2 regions of the Oceanobacillus sp. FSL K6-2867 genome follow, and region 2 is predicted to be linked to the other one. Evidence: a T-box and tRNA genes for the amino acid it is inferred to sense, from the RefSeq annotation. Region 2 holds a T-box; the other holds one or more tRNA genes.
What was found. The T-box of region 2 lies ahead of alaS (alanine--tRNA ligase). A T-box ahead of a tRNA ligase gene usually reads a tRNA of that ligase, here a tRNA-Ala.
Positions count from the first base shown of each region.

Region 1 (3,574 bases), 1.8 Mb from region 2:
ATTCCTTATCCTTCTGCGTCCCCCCATCGCTCAAACAATCATGAGGTGGTACAGGAATATCTACCTGTTGTCCATCGCCTACGCCTTTCGGCCTCGGCTTAGGTCCCGACTAACCCTGAGAGGACGAGCCTTCCTCAGGAAACCTTAGGCATTCGGTGAAAGAGATTCTCACTCTTTTTTCGCTACTCATACCGGCATTCTCACTTCTAAGCGCTCCACCAGTCCTCACGGTCTGACTTCACAGCACTTAGAACGCTCTCCTACCATTGTTCGTAAGAACAATCCGCAGCTTCGGTGATACGTTTAGCCCCGGTACATTTTCGGCGCAGAGTCACTCGACCAGTGAGCTATTACGCACTCTTTAAATGATGGCTGCTTCTAAGCCAACATCCTGGTTGTCTGGGCAACTCCACATCCTTTTCCACTTAACGTATACTTTGGGACCTTAGCTGGCGGTCTGGGCTGTTTCCCTTTCGACTATGAACCTTATCACCCATAGTCTGACTCCCAAGTAAAAGTAACTGGCATTCGGAGTTTGACTGAATTCGGTAACCCGGTGAGGGCCCCTAGTCCAATCAGTGCTCTACCTCCAGTACTCTATTTCTTGAGGCTAGCCCTAAAGCTATTTCGGAGAGAACCAGCTATCTCCGTGTTCGATTGGCATTTCACCCCTACCCACACCTCATCCCCGCATTTTTCAACATACGTGGGTTCGGGCCTCCAGTCAGTGTTACCTGACCTTCACCCTGGACATGGGTAGATCACACGGTTTCGGGTCTACGACCGCATACTCATTCGCCCTATTCAGACTCGCTTTCGCTGCGGCTCCGTGTCTTCCACTTAACCTTGCATACGATCGTAACTCGCCGGTCCATTCTACAAAAGGTACGCCGTTACCCATTAACGGGCTTCGACTACTTGTAGGCACACGGTTTCAGGTTCTATTTCACTCCCCTCCCGGGGTGCTTTTCACCTTTCCCTCACGGTACTGGTTCACTATCGGTCACTAGGGAGTATTTAGCCTTGGGAGATGGTCCTCCCGGATTCCGACGGAATTTCACGTGTTCCGCCGTACTCAGGATACACTCCGGAGAGAATTCCTTTTCAATTACAGGGCTCTTACCTTCTTTGGCTGACCGTTCCAGGTCGATTCGTTTAAAGAATTCCTTGGTAACTCCAATGGAATGTCCTACAACCCCAGAAAGCAAGCTTTCTGGTTTGGGCTCTTTCCGTTTCGCTCGCCGCTACTCAGGAAATCGATTTTTCTTTCTCTTCCTCCGGGTACTGAGATGTTTCAGTTCCCCGGGTCTACCTCATGCACCCTATGTATTCAGATGCATGTACTGTTCCATTACGAACAGTGGGTTCCCCCATTCGGAAATCCCCGGATCAAAGTTTACTTACAACTCCCCGAGGCATATCGGTGTTAGTCCCGTCCTTCATCGGCTCCTAGTGCCAAGGCATCCACCGTGCGCCCTTATTCACTTAACTAAGTTACAGTAAATAAGCGTACTAATTATTAGCCTTGCTTTACATTAAAAATATTGATGTCGTTGTTACTCTTATTTAGTTTTCAAGGTACAAAAATGGAGCCTAGCGGGATCGAACCGCTGACCTCCTGCGTGCAAGGCAGGCGCTCTCCCAGCTGAGCTAAGGCCCCGTAATATAAAATATTTTAATAGATGGTGGGCCTGAGTGGACTCGAACCACCGACCTCACGCTTATCAGGCGTGCGCTCTAACCAGCTGAGCTACAGGCCCATCTATTTTAAGTATAAGTGAAAGAAATTGATCTCTCAAAACTGAACCAAACAACACAGTATGTCGGGCCTACAGGATGTAGGTCATGCCGATATTGCCACAGGACGTGGCGATCTTAATCGGCCTTCCTTAACCCGTAGGGTTCCGTAATAATCCTTAGAAAGGAGGTGATCCAGCCGCACCTTCCGATACGGCTACCTTGTTACGACTTCACCCCAATCATTAGTCCCACCTTCGGCGGCTGGCTCCAAAAGGTTACCTCACCGACTTCGGGTGTTACCAACTCTCGTGGTGTGACGGGCGGTGTGTACAAGGCCCGGGAACGTATTCACCGCGGCATGCTGATCCGCGATTACTAGCGATTCCGGCTTCATGTAGGCGAGTTGCAGCCTACAATCCGAACTGAGAATGGTTTTATGGGATTGGCTTGACCTCGCGGGTTCGCTTCCCTTTGTTCCATCCATTGTAGCACGTGTGTAGCCCAGGTCATAAGGGGCATGATGATTTGACGTCATCCCCACCTTCCTCCGGTTTGTCACCGGCAGTCACCTTAGAGTGCCCAACTAAATGCTGGCAACTAAGATCAAGGGTTGCGCTCGTTGCGGGACTTAACCCAACATCTCACGACACGAGCTGACGACAACCATGCACCACCTGTCACTCTGTCCCCGAAGGGAAAGCTCTATCTCTAGAGTTGTCAGAGGATGTCAAGACCTGGTAAGGTTCTTCGCGTTGCTTCGAATTAAACCACATGCTCCACCGCTTGTGCGGGCCCCCGTCAATTCTTTTGAGTTTCAGCCTTGCGGCCGTACTCCCCAGGCGGAGTGCTTAATGCGTTAACTTCAGCACTAAGGGGCGGAAACCCCCTAACACCTAGCACTCATCGTTTACGGCGTGGACTACCAGGGTATCTAATCCTGTTCGCTACCCACGCTTTCGCTCCTCAGCGTCAGTTACAGACCAGAGAGTCGCCTTCGCCACTGGTGTTCCTCCACATCTCTACGCATTTCACCGCTACACGTGGAATTCCACTCTCCTCTTCTGTACTCAAGTCCTCCAGTTTCCAATGACCCTCCACGGTTAAGCCGTGGGCTTTCACATCAGACTTAAAAGACCGCCTGCGAGCGCTTTACGCCCAATAATTCCGGACAACGCTTGCCACCTACGTATTACCGCGGCTGCTGGCACGTAGTTAGCCGTGGCTTTCTGGTTAGGTACCGTCAAGGCTGGGTCAGTTACTACCCAACTTGTTCTTCCCTAACAACAGAGTTTTACGATCCGAAAACCTTCATCACTCACGCGGCGTTGCTCCGTCAGACTTTCGTCCATTGCGGAAGATTCCCTACTGCTGCCTCCCGTAGGAGTCTGGGCCGTGTCTCAGTCCCAGTGTGGCCGATCACCCTCTCAGGTCGGCTACGCATCGTCGCCTTGGTGAGCCGTTACCCCACCAACTAGCTAATGCGCCGCGGGCCCATCTGTAAGTGACAGCCGAAACCGTCTTTTATCTTCTCACCATGAGATGAAAAGTATTATCCGGTATTAGCTCACGTTTCCGCGAGTTATCCCGATCTTACAGGCAGGTTGCCCACGTGTTACTCACCCGTCCGCCGCTCATTCCACAAACATCACCTCAGATGAGGGTCAGTTTGCTTCCTGCGCTCGACTTGCATGTATTAGGCACGCCGCCAGCGTTCGTCCTGAGCCAAGATCAAACTCTCCAAAAAAGTTTGTAATACTTAGCTGTTGTAGAAGCTGACTTCTACTTGTTTTAAAAAGAAAAACGAGTTTCCTTTTTCTTGACATACTGGTTGTTT
Region 1 covers NZ_CP150144.1:1,846,982-1,850,555, forward strand. The annotation lists rRNA gene NSQ77_RS09140 (23S ribosomal RNA) at 1-1,491, opposite strand, end outside; tRNA gene NSQ77_RS09145 (tRNA-Ala) at 1,588-1,660, opposite strand; tRNA gene NSQ77_RS09150 (tRNA-Ile) at 1,684-1,760, opposite strand; rRNA gene NSQ77_RS09155 (16S ribosomal RNA) at 1,921-3,484, opposite strand.
Region 1: it encodes a tRNA-Ala, which carries the amino acid that the T-box ahead of alaS (alanine--tRNA ligase) is inferred to sense. The anticodon was not compared.

Region 2 (3,574 bases):
TTTGTAACAGCATTAAAATGGGAGAAATCAAAACGTAATCGTTCTGGTGTTACTAATGAACCAGCTTGATTTACATGTGTGCCTAAAACATCCTTCAATGCTTGGTGTAGTAGATGTGTCGCCGTATGGTTTTTGATGATTGCTGTACGGAAACGTTCATCAACAATTGCTTTTACATTATCACCAATATGAAATTCTCCATCCTTTATTTCAACTCGATGAATATGCTGACCTTTCGGCGACTTTTGTACATCGAGCACATATGCAGATGCATTTTCTGTATATAGCCAGCCATGGTCTGCAACCTGTCCACCACTTTCTGCATAAAAAGGTGTCTGATTTAAAAATAATAAAACTTCATCACCCTTTTGTACGGTACCAACAACTTCTTTTCCCCCTATAATTGATGCTATTGTTGTATCTATTTCTAGCTGCTGATAGCCAATAAATTCACTCTCAATATCAATTTCACTTAAAATTGTATCCTGAACCTGCATAGAATCTACCTTTTGTCTTGCACTTCTTGCACGTTCTCGCTGCTTTTCCATTTCTTGCTCATAGCCAGTCTGATCCACTGTAAAGCCTTGCTGTTCTACATATTCTTCAGTCAGCTCTTTCGGGAAGCCGTACGTATCATAGAGCCGGAACACTTCTTCACCAGGAAACACCGTATTTCCAGCAGCTTTTTCCCGGTCCATAATGGTGGATAAAATATGCAATCCATCATTGAGCGTTTCATGGAACCTTTCCTCTTCTACTTTAATAATGTTTTGAATAAACTCTTGTTGGCCCAATACCTCCGGATAGAAATCCTTCATAATATTGCCAACAGTATTAACCAGCTCATACATAAACGGTTTCTCAATACCAATTTCTTTAGCAAACCGGACAGCTCTTCGAATTAACCTTCTTAATACATAGCCTCTGCCTTCATTAGATGGTACTGCCCCATCGCCAATTGCAAAGCTTACCGTACGAATATGGTCAGCGATAACTTTAAATGCCGTATCGCCCGCGTCACTTTTTCCATAGGAAGTATTGGCAAGATTTTCTGTTTTTCGGATAATCGGCATAAATAAATCCGTATCAAAATTCGTTGGTACTTGCTGAATGATCGATGTCAAACGTTCAAGTCCCATGCCTGTATCGATATTTTTCTTTGGCAGCGGTGTATACGTATCATCTGGATTATGATTAAACTGAGAAAATACAAGATTCCATACTTCCAAATAACGACTATTCTCTCCACCTGGGTAAAGCTCTGGATCATTTGGATCGTTTCCGAATGCCTCACCGCGGTCATAGAAAATTTCCGTATTCGGTCCGCTAGGTCCCTCCCCAATATCCCAGAAGTTTTCCTCTAAGCGAATAATCCGTTCTTTTGGTATTTGGATCTCATTCAACCATATATCGTAAGCTTCATCATCTTCTGGATGCACGGTAACAGATAGTAATTCCTTATCAAATCCAATCCATTTCTCATCCGTTAAGAATTCCCACGCCCATTCAATTGCTTCCTTTTTGAAATAATCGCCAATGGAGAAATTACCAAGCATTTCAAAAAAAGTGTGGTGTCTTGCTGTGAAACCAACATTTTCAATATCATTTGTTCGTATTGCCTTCTGAGCATTCACTATACGCGGATTTTTCGGAATCACCCGACCGTCGAAATATTTCTTTAATGTTGCAACTCCGCTGTTGATCCATAGTAATGTCGGGTCATCGACAGGCACTAGTGAAGCGCTTGGCTCTACTTGATGTCCTTTCTCTTTAAAAAAATCAATAAATAATTGTCTAATTTCTGCTGAGCTTAATTGTTTCATAATTCATTCCTCCAAACGTTCTATAAAATTAAAAAAATCTCCTCTCTGCATGATTGCAGGGACGAGATTTGTTCGCGGTACCACCCTAATTATGAATGACAAAATCATTCATCACTTAAACATGGTAACGGTTTGAGACCGACGGGGATTAACCGTACTCCGGCTTAGCTTTCCATGAGACTATGTTTAGGATTTCTTTCAACCAAGGAAACCCCTCTCTTTAAACTAGCTGTTCATGTACTTTGTGCCTTCTTTGCGTTTCATATATTATGATAGCGTAATTATAAGGAACTTTAGTTGCATTGTCAATGATTAGACCGCAGAGAAACAAACTGTACGACAATCACTTTTAAAATCGTTAATGCAGGAACAGCCAATATCATGCCCCACACTCCAAATAATTGACCACCCAATAGTAATACAAAGATTATTGCTACGGGATGTATTTTAACCGTTTTCCCCATAATATACGGTGATAAAAGGTTGCCTTCAATTACCTGTATAATAAAAATAGCAATAATCACAAATATGACAGTGTTGCCTCCTGTTGTATAGGAAATCATTACCGCAGGGATTGCACCAATGATTGGTCCGAAATACGGAATAATATTCGTAACACCCATTACAATCGCTAACAGCAGCGCATAATTAACGTCCAGCAATTTAAAAATTATTAGACATGCAATACTGACAAACAAGCTGACAATAAGCTGTCCTCGAATGTATCCGCCAAGTCCTTTATCCACTTCCTTCACTAATTCAGTCGCTTCATCCTTATATTTATGTGGAATAAACCACATAAAAAAAGATTCGATCTTTACATAATCCTTAATGAAGTAAAAGACTAATACCGGGATAACAGTTATAATGATAATCATGTCAAATATTCTTGTAAAGCCTCCGACTAATTTGCCAAGCAAATGATCCAAGGAGATTTCTATTGTTGCTACAAGCTGATCAATTTTGTCATGTACCGTTTCAGGTAAAAACGAAGTATAGCTGTATACTTGATAAATCCAGTTTTCGTACATGTGAATGAATTCAGGCAGATTATCATTAAGATCACGGACTTGATGGACAATAGCAGGATATCCTTTATAAAATAAATATCCAGCTCCACCGAAGAATACTAAATAGATCAGCAGGATAGAAAGACCTCGATGAATATTCCACTCATGTAATTTTTCCACTAGTGGATGGAGCAAATAAGCAATTAATGCAGCAACTATAAAAGGAATAAACAGTTTCCATAAAAATGAAAAAAAGGCTTCGTAATATGGCATTGTTTTTACAAGCAAAAAGGAAAAAATAAATAAAACAATCCCAATTAATAGCCAATAAAGTAATCGAAAGCGTTTTTTATCCTCAGCCATGATAGACACTCCTCGGGCGTATTGTAGTTATCTCACGTTTCCGGCTGAGAGTGTCTATGGTAATCTTCTTTCCTCTTTCGTAAACAAATCATCTAGTGAGCTTAAGCTTCCATCAGCTTCAATTTGATGTACCATTAACTCATTGCTTGTCACTGTCATTTCAATAAAGCAGGTCCAGCAATAATAATCCTGTGTACCTATTTTTCCAATATCTCTTCCATTACAATTCGGGCATCGTAGCATGTTTTTAACTCCTTTACGAGTAATACGCTACTATACTTGCCCGCTTCCGTATTTTTTATACGTTTATTCACATGAAATCATATGGTGAGATTTCTTCTTCATCTGCTTCTTCCGATTTTTCCACTTTGATATCTT
Region 2 covers NZ_CP150144.1:88,473-92,046, forward strand. The annotation lists gene alaS (alanine--tRNA ligase) at 1-1,823, opposite strand, end outside; T-box leader at 1,878-2,086, opposite strand; gene NSQ77_RS00455 (AI-2E family transporter) at 2,129-3,196, opposite strand; gene NSQ77_RS00460 (hypothetical protein) at 3,251-3,439, opposite strand; gene NSQ77_RS00465 (ATP-dependent RecD-like DNA helicase) at 3,507-3,574, opposite strand, start outside.